4 regions of the Paenibacillus vandeheii genome follow, and region 1 is predicted to be linked to each of the others. Evidence: riboswitches for the same ligand, from Rfam matches in the RefSeq annotation. Region 1 holds a riboswitch; each other region holds the start of a gene.
The links. Region 1 has a riboswitch for cyclic di-AMP ahead of P5G61_RS18015 (3D domain-containing protein). Riboswitches for the same ligand answer to the same signal wherever they lie in the genome.
Positions count from the first base shown of each region.

Region 2: it holds a riboswitch for cyclic di-AMP, as region 1 does, so the genes downstream of both, P5G61_RS30705 (C40 family peptidase) here and P5G61_RS18015 (3D domain-containing protein) in region 1, are expected to answer to the same signal.
Region 3: it holds a riboswitch for cyclic di-AMP, as region 1 does, so the genes downstream of both, P5G61_RS04695 (HAD family hydrolase) here and P5G61_RS18015 (3D domain-containing protein) in region 1, are expected to answer to the same signal.
Region 4: it holds a riboswitch for cyclic di-AMP, as region 1 does, so the genes downstream of both, P5G61_RS29660 (resuscitation-promoting factor) here and P5G61_RS18015 (3D domain-containing protein) in region 1, are expected to answer to the same signal.

Region 1 covers NZ_JAROCD010000008.1:307,816-312,312, reverse strand. Annotated here, with positions in the region: gene P5G61_RS18025 (ABC transporter substrate-binding protein/permease) at 1-1,011, shown strand, start outside; gene P5G61_RS18020 (amino acid ABC transporter ATP-binding protein) at 998-1,720, shown strand; cyclic di-AMP (ydaO/yuaA leader) riboswitch at 2,015-2,211, shown strand; gene P5G61_RS18015 (3D domain-containing protein) at 2,214-2,882, shown strand; gene P5G61_RS18010 (polysaccharide deacetylase family protein) at 3,017-3,805, opposite strand; gene lpdD (prenylated flavin chaperone LpdD) at 3,959-4,306, shown strand; gene P5G61_RS18000 (PspA/IM30 family protein) at 4,435-4,497, shown strand, end outside.
Region 2 covers NZ_JAROCD010000025.1:21,078-25,574, forward strand. Annotated here, with positions in the region: gene P5G61_RS30700 (GNAT family N-acetyltransferase) at 1-207, opposite strand, end outside; gene P5G61_RS30705 (C40 family peptidase) at 605-1,075, opposite strand; cyclic di-AMP (ydaO/yuaA leader) riboswitch at 1,079-1,216, opposite strand; gene P5G61_RS30710 (hypothetical protein) at 1,468-2,310, opposite strand; gene P5G61_RS30715 (M1 family metallopeptidase) at 2,321-4,312, opposite strand; gene P5G61_RS30720 (YwhD family protein) at 4,413-4,497, shown strand, end outside.
Region 3 covers NZ_JAROCD010000002.1:420,744-425,240, forward strand. Annotated here, with positions in the region: gene P5G61_RS04680 (urease accessory protein UreF) at 1-419, opposite strand, end outside; tRNA gene P5G61_RS04685 (tRNA-Leu) at 841-923, shown strand; gene P5G61_RS04690 (glutathione peroxidase) at 1,073-1,549, opposite strand; cyclic di-AMP (ydaO/yuaA leader) riboswitch at 1,917-2,093, shown strand; gene P5G61_RS04695 (HAD family hydrolase) at 2,213-2,608, shown strand; gene P5G61_RS04700 (HAD family hydrolase) at 2,781-3,464, shown strand; gene P5G61_RS04705 (Nramp family divalent metal transporter) at 3,627-4,497, opposite strand, start outside.
Region 4 covers NZ_JAROCD010000022.1:14,002-18,498, forward strand. Annotated here, with positions in the region: gene P5G61_RS29650 (HD domain-containing protein) at 1-516, shown strand, start outside; gene P5G61_RS29655 (TatD family hydrolase) at 846-1,616, shown strand; cyclic di-AMP (ydaO/yuaA leader) riboswitch at 1,858-2,111, shown strand; gene P5G61_RS29660 (resuscitation-promoting factor) at 2,386-3,570, shown strand; gene rnmV (ribonuclease M5) at 3,725-4,270, shown strand; gene rsmA (16S rRNA (adenine(1518)-N(6)/adenine(1519)-N(6))-dimethyltransferase RsmA) at 4,275-4,497, shown strand, end outside.

The sequences.
Region 1 (4,497 bases):
GGAGTCCAAAAAGGTTCCATTCAGGAAACGATTGGTCAGGGAATCCCAGGCGCCAAATTGACAGCACTTGATAAAATATCTGATATCGTACTGCAATTACAGACCAATCGTGTGAATGCTGCGATCGTCGAAGATACAGTAGCTGCCGGCTATCTGGATGATGTTATTGGACTATCTGCTGCGATCCCGGATGAAGAGCAGGTCGAAGCGGCGATCGGGATTCGCAAGGGCAATACGGAATTGCTGAATGCAGTCAACGGAACGCTCGAACGTCTGAAAAGCGAAAATAAAATTGATCAGATGGTTACAGAAGCAAGCCAGTTGATGGCAGACAAGGTGAATAAAAGCCAAAATATTTTTGAAGTGTTCTGGCAGTACAAAAGCTTCTATGCGACAGGTGTGGGCTATACGCTCTTACTGTCTGCTCTCGGTGTAATATTCGGGGTCATTATTGGTTTGATCATCTGTCTGTTCCGTCTGCATGACGTCGCAATTCTGCGCTGGCTCGGAACAGCTTACGTTGAGGTTATTCGTGGTACGCCTATGCTGGTTCAGTTAATGATTATCTATTATGGACTTGCTTTGACCCTTGGAATTAATTTTACGCCGCTTCAGGCGGGTATTATCACCCTTTCCATTAATAGTGGTGCCTATCTTGCCGAGATTTTCCGTGCAGGTATCCAGGGGGTGGATCGCGGTCAACTGGAAGCAGCTCGTTCCCTGGGGATGGGAAGAGGTGCCGCAATGCGCTTCATCATCCTTCCCCAAGCGTTCAAAGCAGTGCTGCCGGCGATTGGTAATGAGTTCGTGACAATTATCAAGGAATCCTCCATTATCTCGGTTATCGGTATGGTGGACATTATGTACCAGGCAAGTGTGGTCAAAAACATTACGTACCAAGGAATGAACCCATTCCTGATTGCAGCAGCCATTTACTTTGTGCTGACGTTCATTTTGTCCAAGCTGCTGGGTCGACTGGAAAGGAAGTTGAGTGCAAGTGATAGACGTTAGACAATTACACAAATCATATGGAAGCAACGATGTGCTTAAGGGCATCAACGTAACAATAGGCAAAGGTGAGGTTGTCGTGGTCATCGGTCCGTCCGGATCGGGGAAAAGTACCTTCTTACGTTGTCTGAACCTACTGGAGCAGCCAACTTCCGGGGAGATTGATTTTGAGGGAGTATCGATCACGGATCCCAAACATAACATTAATGCGACTCGTGAAAAAATGGGGATGGTATTCCAGCATTTCAATCTGTTCCCGCACAAAACGGTCCAGCAGAACATTACGATTGCTCCCATCAAAGTGAAAAAACAGTCTGCACACGAAGCGGAACAAATTTGCGCAGATTTGCTCAAGACGGTCGGCCTGTCCGACAAAAAAGACGCCTATCCAAACCAGCTGTCCGGTGGACAGAAACAACGGATAGCCATTGCAAGAGCTCTCGCAATGCAGCCGCATGTCATGCTGTTTGACGAGCCAACTTCTGCACTAGACCCTGAAATGGTCGGTGAGGTGCTGGATGTCATGAAGCGCCTTGCTGAAGGTGGTATGACCATGGTCATTGTAACGCATGAGATGGGCTTTGCTCGCGAAGTGGGTGACCGCATTCTGTTTATGGATGGCGGGGTTATTGTAGAAGAAGGAACGCCGGATGAAGTGTTTGGTCAACCCAAGCATGCACGTACACGTGACTTCCTCGCTAAAGTGCTCTAATACATCCAAATCCTTAAGTTCTTAAGGATGATGAGCAAGATGCAAAACAAAAATTTATCCAGTGGGTGAAAGTTTCATCCGCTCCATACATCCCTGTCGACGCCCAGTCGGCAGGGATGTTTTGTTATGTGAGGATACGAACAGATTTACATAAAAAGTAACGTTTCTGTCATCAATGATTGAAGTCCAAATAGACAATTTATTGAAAAAAGTCGCTTGAATTCAGCATAGAAGTTGAAGTGGTTTAGCCAGATGGTAACATTTACTACGACTCTTGGTTACAAAATTGTGATATATTTGTTCCTGCCGAAACTTCCGGAGGTGGGAGTGTGGGGGATGTAACGATGCAGAGTGTGCTTGGGGAAGAATCATTTGCACACGGCTTGGGGTGAATTAGGGCTACATAAATTATTCATGTAATTGAACCTATAGGGTGGTTTCCTCCATCCGAATCCGACAACTAACTTCGCAGGCATAATGAGGGAGGAAGACCATGATTAACAAGAAACGTATAGCCAAAACAGCAACAGCTTTGCTGACAGCAGCAATGCTCATTCAAGCCGTTCCGGCTCATGCTGATTCAGTTCATGTGGCCAAAGAGGGGGATACCTTCTACACCTTATCCAAACAATATGGAGTTGGACTTAACGCACTTATTAAAGCTAACAATGACATTTCAGCCTACAACATTTATGGGGGATTGAAAATTACGATCCCTGGTAACACAACGAACACAGCTTCTGCTGCAGCAGCAAAAACAGAGGCCAAAACGGTGACTGCCGCAAGTCTTGACGTAAATTCGGATAGCAAGGTGGTACAGGCCTGGGGGAAAACGTTTGATTACAGCAAAACTGTTGACGTAAAAGCAACAGCATACTCCGCGGATGCTTCCGAAAATGGAGGATGGGGTGCAGTAGATTACTTCGGTAATCCGCTCGAACTGGGCACGATCGCAGTAGACCCTAGTATCATTCCACTGGGTACAAAAGTACTGGTAACGGGTCATACACATCCAGGACTACCTAAACAGGCATTTGTTGCTACAGCCCGTGATGTGGGTGGTGCCATCAAAGGCCATAAAATTGATATCTTTATTCCTGGCAGCAAGCAATCCGTGAACACATTTGGTATTCAGGATGTTGAACTTTACATTTTGAAATAAAATCAAAAGAGTAGCTGCACATGAGCATGTGAGACTACAACTGAACCTACATTAAACCGAAAAGGGTGTCCTTCAATCAAAATATTGTGATTGAAGGACACCCTTTTGCATATCCGATTCCGGTGATCATGACCCTACTTGCCCTTGGGCAGTTCCAACAGTTCATCCAAAGTTACCAGCTCATACCCGCGGTTTCGCAGCTCCTCGATGACTTCAGGCAGTGCCTCAATAGTACCATTTAATATCGATCCGACCCCGCCTCCTGCATGCTGCAGAACAATGGAACCAGGTTTGACGGCAGACAGGATATTTTGTTTGACTTCCTTTTTGGAGAGGCCCTTCCAGTCCAGGGAATCGACGTTCCAGTTCACAATGCTGTAATGTTGTTTGGCCGCCCATTGCAGCTGCTGCTCGTTAATGTCGCCATAGGGTGGACGAATCATTTTGGGTGTGTAACCTACCAGATTTCGAATAATATCCCCGGTATGTAAGATTTGTTTGCGAAATGCATTCATGGATAGCTTACTGAACTGGGGGTGATTGTAGCTGTGATTGCCAACAATATGCCCTTCCTTCACCATGCGTTTCACCAAATCCGGATGTTTCTCAGCGCGATGTCCCACGATGAAAAAGGTAGCCCGTACCTTGTATTTTTTTAAAATATCCAGCACTTGAGGGGTGAACCGCGGATCAGGTACATCATCAAAAGTCAGTGCGACCTTTTTTGTTGAAGGGCCGTTGGTTTTGAACGTATCCGCATATTTCTGTCTGAGCTGTCCCAGTGTCAGCTGTTCCTCTTCGGAAGAATCAGACTTCGAAGCAGGTTCGGTTTGCGGGCTTGTAGATGCCCATATCTGAGCAGGGGCGTAACTTCCTCCCAGAAGAATGACCATGATGGATAACATGATGAGGCGTATGCGCATGTTAGTGCCTCCTTTTCCCAAATTGCGTTCTCTTTGGTATGCCCGGGGGATCCGTATTTATGCATGATGTGAGATGTTTCATTGTTGATTCATTAAATTGTAGCCATAATTCCACCATATATATTACATATAGAAAAGGACAGGTGGAGCAGGATGAATACATACGATTTAAATTCCGTTCGTTTACAGGTGATTGAGGCAGGGGAAGACAAAGTGTTTATGGTAACTGGAGGAAGATCACATATTGGGGCGGTAGCAACATTTTATCCGGACCGGGAACGGGTGAACGGGGCTACGGTGCATATCCCTGGGCATAAAGAACAAGAGCTGTGCGAGAGACTTGCACGTAGAGCTTCTCTGCATTTAAAGGTAACCGTGACTGTGATTATGGGCATTCACTTTGATGCTATTACGCGAATGCAGATTGATGAGATTGTGCAGACTGCAGAGAAGCTGCTGGATGAAGAGCTGTTGAGCCAAACCGGTCCACTGATCCAATAGCTACAGGTAGGCTAAGTAGCTAAAATCGTTTTTTAAGATTTTTTTTGTTAAAATTGAAACGAGTAGAACATTGCCACGTATGTATGATTATATACAAGGATGAACTATCGACTAGGAGGAATACCATAATGTCCATTTTCAAACGATTGCGCGATTTAACGATGTCTAACATTAATTCCATTATTGACAAG
Region 2 (4,497 bases), on a different contig from region 1:
CCAAATTTGATGATCCTCTCCCAACACCACTGCATATTGTTCCTTCCGTAGCTGGGGATCTCCGAATTCCACTTCGAGTGCTTTCATCTGCTCCCAGGGTAGCCAGCTATAAATATTATAAGGCGGATCATACTGCCAATCACAGATGAGCTCCGCATGTTCTTCTTGCATGGGCACAACGTGAAACGTCACAGGGGCTTTATCCATACAACTGCACGCTCCTCTCATTGTGAACAAGCTATACTGATTTTAATTTGTCCAATAGCCTAGATATGTCATTCCATATCTATCTTGTTTTCACTCTACAAAAGAGGCGTTCATTTGGCAAGTCCTTGTTATTGAAAAAAAGTGAAACAAAAGTTCCGGTAATTTCGTTTATATTATAGTGGGATGGGTAAAAACATTATAAGAGCACGGACGAAGCAATGCAAAATAGCCCTAAAAAAGTAAAGTTAGGTTAGATAGCTTATCCCAAAATACTTTTGATGGAAACGAAGCACAAAAAAACCGCCGGATACATTCCTGCGGAGAATGTACCAGACGGTTCTATTATGCTTCGTTACAGTAGTGTTATTGTTACAGCATGACGTTGCTCAGCTTGTCCCTAGTCGATGGCCAATGTCTCATATGCGTCCGTGCTCATAATGCGTTTAGCGCCAACATAGCGGTTAGCCCAATAGCTTTCACTTAATGCGCTGATTGTAACTCCTTTGGAAGAAGAGGAGTGTGCAAACTTTCCATCTCCTACAAAGATCCCTACGTGCGAGACCCCTTTGCCCGTTGTATTGAAGAATACCAGATCACCTGGTCTCATTTCCATACGGGATACTGAATCGCCCATGTCGAATTGCGAACTTGATTGGCGTGCCAGATCAATGCCCAGCTTGTCGAATACATAACTTGTAAACCCAGAGCAGTCAAAGCCGTTAAGCGTTGTTCCTCCGCTTTTGTATGTAGTTCCCATTGCTGAATCAATGACTTGGTCCATTTTTGAATCTGCGAATGCGCTGCCTGCTCCAAGCGATAATGCGAATGTGAGGCTAAGTACAGCTGCGGTTAGTTTCTTCTTAAACAAAAGATATACCCCTTCCAATGCCTGCGAGGTTAGCTTAAGGATTCGGTTGAAGGTCCCCTATGATCCCTCTGTTGCAAGATCAATTCACCCATAACTGGTTCCCCCGCTTCCCAGGTGCTAGGAATTTGGCTATGCTAGTTGTGCACCTGCGAAATCAAGAAATGACGATTAAATTTTAAGTAGTTACAAATATGAAGGTAAAGATTACAAAGTTGTTACTAAAAACTCACTGCGATTATTGTAACAGAGGTATATCACTTTGGCAACGTTTAGCAACAAAATTAGCAAAAAAAACCTCGACCTTTGACGGGGAAAGGTCGAGGTTTGCTTGTTTAACGGCATTTGATGAGCTTAACTTTACATAGAGATGGTAACAATTTTAACCGTTCAATTTATTCCTTGACCGAGTTGGACTGCCATAACCGGAAATGGGCGCATATTTTCCACAGACTCAGCAAGCACCGGGCAAGTGGGTACGTTTGTTGTAGTATAAGGCCGGTTAAGCCTGTTACTAACCATGAAGCTGAGGTAAAGGCACCAAAGACCAACAGATGAAGACCGCCCAGCAGGGTCGCAATACCGATCAGGGTGATGGTTTGGCGCAGAGCAATCCATAGGGCCTGGAACGTACCACGCGCTCCACCTTCCCCGTCAGGAGCCGAGACCCCAAACTGCATGTAGAGAAGGGCATGATGTATTACCCACCCGTATACAATCCAACCAGCAACATAGGGAATACCCGGCAAGAGCAGTTGGAGGGAATGAAAGCCATCCATAAAGATGGAATAGAGCTTCGGTGCGAGCCAATAAGCCGGCAGCAGCAGCAATACGGTTCGAATCGTGTGAAGCAACAGCATCGGTTTCCACAAATTTTTGATGCCGCGAATGAATGGAACGCGCTCTTCCGAATGATTAAAATGCTGGAGCGAGTAGAGCAGCCCTGCCTGAATGAGCGGGCTAATTAGCATCCGCAGCAGCAGCATAGCTCCTAGAATCCATAAATAGCGATGGACCTCCGGGTTCGTTGACAGACCAAGCTGGCTCTCCATTTTGAATAGAATCGTACTTAGCTCCCCGGCATCAGGTTCAGGATAACGCAGGAGAAGCGGGACTACAGCTGACTGTACCATCCGATAAAGAAAGTATCCCCATATTAATTGATAGAGAAATAAGAGTGCCGCAATGAACATATGCTGACGGACGAGAAACCAGCCTTCACGTATTTTCGCTTTCACTGTATCCACCTCACCATGACAGACTTCCGAATATAGCTTCTATAAGTTTGGTTGCGCTCATGCTCCAGCGGGATTTGGTTGGCTCATCCAGTCCGGCTTTCAGAAAATTGTTCATATGATGGTTCTCCAGCACGATCGTGTATAGCGGATCAGTCATCGCCCAGGAAACCGGGGAAGTGTAGGTCAATTTGTAGGTAATGCGCTCCTTGCTACCATCCCATTCTTTCGTCATGGTTTTCCCATCCTCGAACATAATTCGAACAGGCACCTTCGTATATTCACTGCCTTTTTTCTGCACTGTAACCGACGACTCGTACAAGGTTTGACCATCTTTCAGAACGGGAGTGACCTTGATCTTCTCCACTGCAAAGTCAGCCATGCCGTCTCCGTACACGTATTGTTCAAAATAATCCGACCAGGACGTGCGGGTCACTTGTTCCACGACCTTTTGAAAATCAGATGAAGTAGGGTGTTTGAAGCGGTATTTCTTCACATAGGTCGAGAGAATGCGCTCCATCGTTTTAGCACCAACCTGCTGCTCGATCCCGAGTAATACAAGCTTGCCTCTTGTGTATACGTTGGCTGCATAATGATTCTGGGAATCAAACTTCCAGGAGTCTTGTGTCAGTGGAGCTGGGGAAGTAATGAGACCTGATTGTACGGGCAGATTCGGGATAAGTCCGTATTCCTGTTCCATCAGTTTGTCTTCCGCATAGGAGGTGAATCCTTCGTCCAGCCAAGCCTCTTCAAATTCATTACTGGCGACCATACCGTAAAAATACTGATGTCCAATCTCGTGCACAACCGTTCGTTCCAGATCGTAACCAGGGGCGGAATCATCCGCACCGAAGGCAGTGACCAAGGTAGGGTATTCCATTCCCCCTGCACCATTCCCCGATTTGGGCGGGACAACGATGGACAGTGTAGAATACGGATAAGGGCCAAACCACTTGCTATAATTGGATAGTGCTGCTTTGGCTGCATAGAAATAGCGTTCCTTCAGATCCTCATGAGCAGGGTCGAGGTACAGCTTGATTCGAACGCCAGGCACATTAGGAGCAGAGAAGGGCTCTTCCGCATAAACAAAATCAGGTGAGGCTGACCAGGCAAAATCATGTACATCATCGGCATAGAACTGATAGATTTTTTCGCCGTTCTTCACCGCAGCTTGTTGGGTTGGGAATCCTGTGGCAGCCACCTTGTATGTTTCCGGTACCCGAATACGTACACTATAGATGCCGAAATCTGCATAAAACTCTGAATTGCCATGATACTGATGCAAATTCCAGCCTTCGGACGTTCGACCTCGTGTGCCAACTGGCTCATATACGCTAAGTTTAGGGAACCATTGACCTGCCATAACAAAGTTATCTGCTGTTCCCATGCGGGCAAAAATTTTCGGCAGCTTGACCTCAAATCGGGTGTGAAGCGTGATGCTTTCACCGGCTTTAACGGGTTTGGGCAGCCGTACCTTAATGAGGGTAGTATCTTTCATATTTCCGTCATCCGGCTGCACATATTGCATCCGATGCAAGAGGGAAAGCCCGTCCTCTGTTTTCATTTCTGTAATATGCATGGAACCATAACCGTCCGTGGGCATAACATCGCCGCGAAGCTTTCCCCCGGATTCTTTCATAAAGGTGGTGTCGGCAGAAGAGAAGGCGTTGGGATACATGTGAAAATAAAGCTCACTGACGGTTTTCTTGCCTGGATGTGTCCAAGTTATCGTCTGAGTCCCTTGTAAGACATTTCCGTCTAACAGCTTCACATCCATGTGATATTCCACTACGCGGTTGCTGAACACTTCAGCGGTAGGTGTCTGTATACTTTCTGGAGATGTTTGGGTTTTGACGGGTGCCGTAGGCTTGCCCGATTCCGGGGCGAGCGCAGGCAAGTCAGAATGAATGGAGCGTGTGGTACCCAGACCAAGCCATATCCCCCCGGCAATTACACACAGGGCTATAATTGCGGTGAGCCAGCTCTTGGCGCGTCGTGGAATCATCGTTAAATACCTCCCGTTGACAAGCATCTACAGCATGTATATGTTTGCATTGGGGCGATTATTAGTTAAAATATTTGTATCAACCCTTGGAGGCTATAAAATGGACCAAAACGAGCAAAACGGCAAAAAACAGATTGCCTTGAATATCGTTAGTGCAAAGAGCAAACACAAAGGCTTCGGTGCAG
Region 3 (4,497 bases), on a different contig from region 1:
GCGTGAACAGTGGAAAGGCAGCCAACGGATTCATACTTAGCCAGAGTTTGTTCAAGCTCGCTAAAATCAATCCAGGGGTGGAGTGCACGAGCCAGCTTAATCAGTCGTTTGCCCATTGTAGAGGCATGTTCTCTGAGACTTACTGGGGTGCGCTGGACATGAACGAGTTTGTCGATAAGGGCTGTACGCCACGCGTCATTATGATCTGTGGCGGTGTATATGCCTTTAATCGCCATACCTTCCAGACGCACGATACTGGGGTGCAATTGACAGCGCATGAATGATTCTAGATCTTCAGCACTGCGAATGGTTCCTTCAACGATATGCGTTTCCATACCGAAGGAATGGGTGAACCCTCCGACCTGGATAGAGGAATCAAGCAGTTTGACGTAATCGAGCAGCTTATTCCCACGGTTCACAATCTTTCGCCTCCTACGTTCGTTAAATGTCATGTAAAATAACATTTATACTCCGTTTTAGTTCGTTTTCTGTTCGTAAATCCGAATTATATGATATATATATTCACATAAATATCCGCTTTTTGTCAATAGTTTCTTGCTTTTAAATTTAAAAATCTTGTTTGTGTTAATTTATATAACATTTAAAGTTATATTGTAAAAGGTGAATGGAGTAATTGTTCCTTATAAAGGAAGAAGAGTGATCAGCCTGCTCGGATATAAAAACGGGATCAATTTTAATCATATGTGCTTTATAGGAGAAAATGACGAGATTATACGATTTTTGGAAGGGAAAGCGCAGTTGAAATGATAATATTAAAAATGCTTTACATTTAAACCTGAAGCGGGTATAATCAATTCTGTTGCCGATTATTTACGACATGCGGTCGTGGTGGAATGGCAGACACGCTATCTTGAGGGGGTAGTGGGTGTATACCCGTGGAGGTTCGAGTCCTCTCGACCGCATCATAAGAACGATTAAAAAGAAGCTTCCCGTACGGGGAGCTTCTTTTTTATGTTTTTTTACAGTAAAGATGAGTCCAGACAAAAAAGGGTCACCCGGTTTCCCTCAATACATGTTCACTCTGCCTGCCGGTTCGGATGACCTCTACTTCTTATTTGAGCAATTCTTTGATGTCTGCTTCAATTTTATCAGGTGTTGTTTTGGGAGCATACCGTTTCAGAACACGTCCGTTCTGATCCACAAGGAATTTGGTGAAGTTCCATTTGATGGCTTTGGAGCCGAGTACGCCGGGTGCTTCTTTGGTAAGATGCTGAAATAGAGGATGAGCGCTTGAACCATTCACATCGATCTTCTCAAACATCGGGAAGCTGATACCATAGTTCATCTGGCAGAACTCGGCAATATCATCAGAAGAGCCTTTTTCCTGTGCAAACTGGTTGCTTGGAAAACCAAGAACTTCAAATGGGGAGTCTTTAAACTTGTCCTGGAGTTCTTGCAGACCTTTGAATTGAGGTGTAAGGCCGCATTGGCTTGCTGTATTCACGATAAGCAATACTTTGTCACGATAGTTGGACATCTCAACTTCCTGACCGCGAAGGGTGTTTACTTTGTAGTCGTAGACTGACATGAAAATCGCCTCCATTTCATATTCTTCTATCTTCTATTATATTGATTGCAATTAAATATTGCAAAATTAATATTGTTTTTTTAACCCCATTTGGACCTCTCGTGTATGAACTGTGAATGTTTTGCTACCTGAATTTCGCTAAAGAGAGAATTAGAGAGCTTTAAAGAGATGGGTAGAGAATGGATGTGTTGTAAGCGTTATTATTGATGGGAAATGGCAAAAATCCGTCGATTCGGTGATCTGCGCAGACTTTACACCGATATGGCACGGGTGTATGATTCATATCGTAATTCCAATTTAAATTAAATTTTACATGAAAAACGAAACAAACGATAATATCGCTCTGATTAATGATGATAAAGGAACGATGTTTTAATCGCTGAGTTTCCATTCATTCATGGGTGGGAAACGGGGGAACCAACAGGATGAACTGTCCAGGACAGTGGGCATCCATGGGGTGAATTTTCCGGTGACAGCCGGAAATAGGGCGACTCTCGCGTCCGAATCCGTCAGCTAACCTCGTAAGCGTTAGAAGGGAGAGGCAACAAGCCGTACGCTGGTTCATAGTGTCTTTTTGCTATGGATTATTAAGAAGCGTCCGGGAGGCCTTGGTCCCCCACGCTTCTTTTTTGTTGTCTTTTCACGCCAAGGGAGGAACAAATGATGGATAAAGAGATGATCTTAGTGACTGCTCCAAATGAAGCAGGACGTAAATTTATCAAATTGCTGATGTACAAAAAAATGCCGTTTGCCGTTCTGACCAACAGTGCAGGGGAAGAGCGCAGGCTCCGGAGAATCGGTGTGGAGCATGTCATTCGCATGAACACGGCTGCAGCTCAGAAATGGTTTTTGCCGCAAGGCAGTGTTGGCAATGTTTTTATTTTTGAAAATAGCTTAAACCTGACCTGCCGATATTTGCAGATCTGCCGCTCCTGGACATCCAAGTCCCTGTGTGTCATTACAGAACAGAGCCATCCCAAAGGGATTTATCGGGGAATGGGTGCAGACCGTATTGTATATTCCTTGAATGGGGAAGTTGGGTTTTTGCTTAATGGTTAGTATCTAGTGTCTAGTGCTATTCCTGTGATTGATCCGATGTAAGCTGCCTGTTATAATTGAAATCATAAATAAACGGAATCTTGAGGAGACTCATGCGTGATGGTGAGTCTTCTTTTTTATGGTTTGGGTAATGGGGAAATGAATTTCCTGTGGCTAACGAGGAGGAATAGGCGTGCCGGATGTACGTGGAATACAATGGTTGTTCTTTGATGTGGGGGATACGCTCGTGGACGAATGGGAGCCGGTGGATGATATTATCGGTCAGTTCGTTCGTGAAGCTTGCGCACTGGGTTACCAGGTGGAAATGCAGACGGTACGAGAACTATTTGCCGCTTCCTACCGAAATTACGAGCAATGGCCGATGAAATTGGCTATTCGTACCCTTATTAGCGATGAAGGGCACCGGGAACAGATACAGGAGAAGCTAAAGTTCCGCAAAGAGCTTGAGCGCCCCTTCGCGTCAGCCGACGCTGTTCTCCAGACGTTGTCGCAGCACTATAAGATTGGCATCATTGCCAATCAGAGCCCGGGAACGGAAAATCGTCTGGAAAGCTACGGCTTACGCAAGTATGTGGATGTGCTGGCCTGTTCCGCTGAAGAAGGAGTGTCCAAGCCTGATCCTGAATTGTATGCTGTAGCTCTGAAACAGGCGGGATGTAAACCGGAGGAAGCGGTCATGATCGGCGATCGGATTGATAATGATATTATTCCGGCTAAGAAGCTGGGTATGCACACGATCCGAATTTTGCAGGGGTATGGCAGGTTCCAGCCGGAGCTAGCAGATGCAGAGCGTCCGGACTGGACGGTTGAATCACTGGATGAGCTACTTCCCTTGCTGATGGTAACTCAAAATTGATAAATAAACTAAAAGCGGTATTTAAGAGCTAATCTAATCGGTATGGATCAGGTTGGATTAGGTTCTGCTAAAACATATAAAAGGCTGATCGTCTCAAGGGAACGGTACTTGAGTTGATCAGCCTTTTTGAGTTAGACAAAATACGGATTCGTTTCAATTAGCTTAGAACAGCATAATGGTCTGGATGATCAGATACACATTCAGGACAACAATAACTCCGGCAATGATCCAGGAGGTGATTTTGAGCCAAAGCTTGTTAGCAAAATCCCCCATGCTTTTTTTGTCACTCGTAAACATGATCAGCGGAATGACGGCAAAGGGTAGCTGCAGGGACAGCACAACCTGGCTCAGAATCAACAGTTCCTCTGTTCCGTGCTCTCCGGCAATGGCTGTTACGATGACCGCCGGGATGATCGCGATCAGACGTGTTACCAGTCGACGAAGCCACGCCGGAATACGAATGTTCAGGAAGCCTTCCATTACAATCTGTCCGGACAGCGTGCCTGTGAGTGTTGAGTTCTGGCCTGAAGCCAGTAGGGCTACACCGAACAGGATGCTGGCTATGGTGGTTCCCAGCAAAGGTGTCAGCAGATGGTAAGCATCCGTAATTTCCGCGACCTGGGTCATACCTGCACTATGGAACACGGCAGCTGAAACAATTAGGATGGCTGCATTGATGAACAGGGCCAGCGTTAAAGCGATGGTTGAATCCATAGTGGAATACAGAATCGCTTCTTTTTTACCCTGAGGTGTCTTTTCAATCTGACGGGTCTGTACGATGGAAGAATGCAGATACAGGTTATGGGGCATCACGGTTGCGCCAATAATGCCGATGGCGATGTAGAGCATGGCTGGATTTTGCAAAATCTCGACACTTGGTACAAAGCCGTGCATGACGCCACCCATATCCGGTTTGGCGAGAAACAGGTCGATCCCGAAACAGAGGGCGATGGTAGCCATCAGCACAATGACGAGGGATTCCAGTGCACGGAAGCCTTTATTTTGCAGCAAAAGAATGACAAGTACATCGACT
Region 4 (4,497 bases), on a different contig from region 1:
CAAGGTTTCCAATTCCGCTTCATGATCGATCCACTGCCCCAGTTATTCGAGGGAGATCTATCGGTGGACGAATATTTACAACTGGACGAAGCTTTGATTCAGACGGCATTTATGCAGTGGCGCAAAGAGGACGATGCTGTTCTAAGTGAGTTATGCGAACGTTTTATAGATCGCAAATTATATAAGTATGTAGAGATTGAACAGATCGACGTAAACATGATTGAAGAGATTCGGGAAGCCTTCACTGTAGCAGGTCTCAATCCCGAGTATGATCTGGAAATTGATTTTCCATCGGATAATCCGTATGATGTGTTTCGTCCGGATGAATCAACGGACAAGCAGATTCTGCTGCTTGATCGGCAAGACAAGTTACATGAGTTGTCAGAGGTGTCCGACATCGTCCGTTCAATCAGTGGTCTTCATCGGGGAAAACATCACTTGTATTATCCGCAAAATAAGGTGGATGCGATTGTTCATGAATTACCGTCCCATATACGCCCCTATTTCTCACATTAAATGGTGTGCAATGCTGTTGATGAGTCATGATGCAAAAGGCTTTCTAAAAGAGCTATTTTCATGATACAGTAATCTGCTTTAATGGAGAGTACATGTAGATCGACATAATTTTGTAATCAGAGCAATTAGAATACAACTCAGCCGGCTAAAATTAAGCAACATATAGATATGAAGGAACATGTTCGTTCTACATGTTGTGCTCAATGAACGAATGAAATGAAATATAGATAAAAGCACGATCTAATTTGTAATATTTATTTCTGGTTAAGATCTGCAGAGTGGATAAAGAAGAGATTGTCGTTGATTCGACACGAAGGGAGAAATACAAAATGATGTTGTTCGACACACATACCCATCTGGATGCCCCACAATTCGACGAGGACCGCGAGGAAATGATTCAGCGTGCTGTGGATGCAGGCGTTGGCCGCATGATTAACGTAGGCTTTAACCGGGAGACCATTCCAACCACGATGAAGCTGGCTGAAACCTATGATTTTATATATGCGGCAGTAGGTTGGCACCCTGTAGATGCGATCACGATGCAGGAGGGTGATCTGGAATGGATTGCATCTTTATGCAAGCATGAAAAAGTGGTAGCCATTGGTGAAATTGGTCTAGACTATTATTGGGACACTTCACCGAAAGAGGTTCAACATCGCGTATTACGACAACAGATTGGACTGGCCCGTGAGTTGAATATGCCGATTGTCATTCACAACCGGGATGCGCATGAGGATATTGTAAAGATTCTGCGTGAAGAAAAGGCTGGAGAAGTAGGCGGTGTCATGCATTCGTTCTCTGGCAGCTGGGAAACGGCAAAAATGTGCCTGGATTTGGGCTTCCATCTTTCCTTCGGAGGGCCAATCACGTTCAAAAATGCGAAGCAGCCGAAAGAGGTACTTGAGAAGGTTCCTATGGACCGATTTTTCATTGAAACCGACTCGCCTTATTTGACACCTCATCCTTATCGTGGGAAACGAAATGAGACAGCGCATGTACGTCTGGTTGCAGAAGCAGCTGCGGAAATTAAAGGCATTTCGGTAGAGGAAATTGCAGCAATAACGACCAGAAATGCCATGGAACGATTTGGGATTCGTTAAAATATCGAGCAAAACGGGTGAAAAAGTGAGTTAGGCGGAGTTAATTTGCTTTTTGATCCAAATAAATCAAGAATATTACAATATTTTAACCAAATATTTAGAAAAACGTACTTGAACAACGCTTTACAACATGCATAGAAACAGGATATCATCTTTTCAGTGAATTGTTGTGCGGAAAATTGGACAGATGTTCGGGGGATGAACAAAGGGACACTTTCCGATGAAACAACATTACTTTCATGAATCAGTCTCGCTGAGTCTCCGTTAACGGAGAGCGGGGGAACCAATAGGGCTTAAACATCGGTGATTGCAGCCGATGCGCAACATGCGCTGACCCAAAAGCAGCGTATAAATCTGCGAAGCCGTATTTGATTTCTTCTTTGGGTCTCGGGGTGAATTCAAGGGCGTCCGCCATGAGCGGGTGACCGGAGATAGGGCGGCTCTCTTTCGCCCGAACCCGACAGCTAACCTCGCAAGCGGAAAAAGAGAGGCAACCTCGTGCATGAATTTCCGATATTCAGAATCATTCGGAAGCCACGAAAGAGTTCCTCTTAAACTCTTTCTTTGGCTTTTTTGTTTTTGAATAAAAGAAATACTGTCATCATACGGTAAGTATTCAGGAGGATGACATCATGTTGCGAAGATTGGTTCATGGTGCAGAACCCGGATTATGTTGGTCCGATCTGTGTTCTGTAGAAAATTTGGTATAGTCGCGTCAAAGACATCATGCATTACTTTAGACGGCGAGGCTATGAAGGAGGACGGAGAAGTGGGCACATTCCAACCAGAAGAGACCCATGAGTCACGATCATCCAGTAAGTCTTTCGCGTTGCGGTGGAAGCATGAGAACTTGCGTCAAATGGCATTGATCGCGATTTTCTCAATTGCGCTTACAATCATGATCTTGTTAGTCGTTTACGGTCAGGCCGGGAAACAAATTTCACTGGTTATTGATGGCAAAGCTCAAGCGGTAGAGACTCGTACAGGAATGCTTCAGGAAATGCTGGAGGAGCAGTCAATCACAGTCAGCCCTCACGATCAGGTATCCATGCCCTTGAATGGGGCGATCACAGATGGAGACCGCATCGTTATTGAGCGGGCCGTTCCAGTTAAGATTACGGCAGACGGAGACACCAAGACTCTGTATACAACCGATTCATCGGTAAAAGATGCGATTAAAAAATCAGGTATTCAGATTGCAAGTGAAGATAAAGTGTATCCTGCGCTGGGAACCACTGTTGAAGCGGATATGAAAATTCGTGTAGTGCGTGTAACCAAGCGTACGGTGGAAGTGGAACAGCCGATCGCTTATAAAGTGATCAAAACAGCTGACCCTAGCTTGTACAAAGGCGACAATCGTGTCGTTGTGAGCGGTAAAGAAGGCACACTTGTACAGCATATTGAAAAAGTGTTCCAGGATGGAGAACTGGTCTCCAAAAAAATGGTGGGTAAATCGATCGCAACGAATCGCGTTGATAAAGTTATCGCCGTTGGCACCAAAGCAAAACCTGTTGTGAAAGAGCCAGTGATTCAGACGGTATCGGCGCAGACTTCCACGACAAAAACAGCAACAACCACGAACTCGAAGAAAACCGCTGCCTCGGGCAGCAAAGTGATTACCGTCTCAGGCAGTTCTTTTAAATATTCTAAAGTATTGAAAAATGTATCCATGACGGCATACTCTTCTGAAGAGCCCGGTATCGGCACAAAAACAGCCTCAGGCACTCGGGTCACCGAGGGACGTACCATTGCGGTTGATCCCAAAATCATTCCGATTGGCTGGTGGGTGTATATCGAGGGCCTTGGCTTCCGTCGTGCGGAAGACACCGGTGGTGCCATTAAAGGCAACAAAATTGATGTGTATTATGATAGTGTGAAGCATGCCCTGAACTTCGGACGGAAGAAAGGCAAGACGGTATATGTGATTGGTCCGGTGAAGCCGGAAGCAAACTAAAATCGTTTTACTTTGAAATGGGAATGCTATAAAATAGTTGCATGAATGATTCATGCGGAATATGCGGCGGAGGGGTCTGAATTCAGTCTCCCCCGCGTTTGGCAGAGAAGAGGATATTCCTCTTCTTTTTGCGTTAGAAAGGAAGAAATGGAACATGATAAAAGAAGTGATCGTGGTGGAAGGCCGTGATGACACCGTAGCCATTCGCCGTGCGGTTCAGGCAGATACAATCGAGACTGGTGGATCAGCCATCAACCAGCGCATTCTAAAGCGGATTGCACTTGCGCAAGAGAGACGTGGTGTCATCGTACTGACAGACCCGGATCACGCGGGTGAACGTATTCGTAAAATCATTGCCAATAAAGTACCTGGTTGCAAACATGCCTTCATTCCGGAGGCGGATGCTACGCGCAAAGGCGACATCGGAGTGGAGAACGCCTCACCGGAGGCGATTCGTCATGCACTGGCTCGTGTGCATACGTCATATGAAGGCGCACCAAGTCTGATCGATTGGGAGGATCTGATTGCTGCGGGACTGATTGTGCACCCACAGGCTGCTGCACGTCGCATGGAGATGGGCAATTTGTTGGGCATCGGTTATTGCAACGGCAAGCAGTTCCACAAGCGGTTGAGTGTATTCCAGATTACCCGGGAAGAGTTCTCCGAAGCATTATCGCAAATTGAACGTGAAGGATTGTGAGCGTATGAAGGGCATGGAAGAAACCGTAGAGATTGCAACACCCAAACGAACCAAAGAAATTATTCAAAGACACGGATTTTCATTCAAGAAGAGCCTGGGTCAGAACTTTCTGATCGATCAAAATATATTGAATAAAATTGTAAATGCAGCTGATTTGGACGAGTCCAAAGGCGCACTTGAGATCGGACCGGGTATTGGTGCACTCACAGAACGTCTCGCTCGGGTAG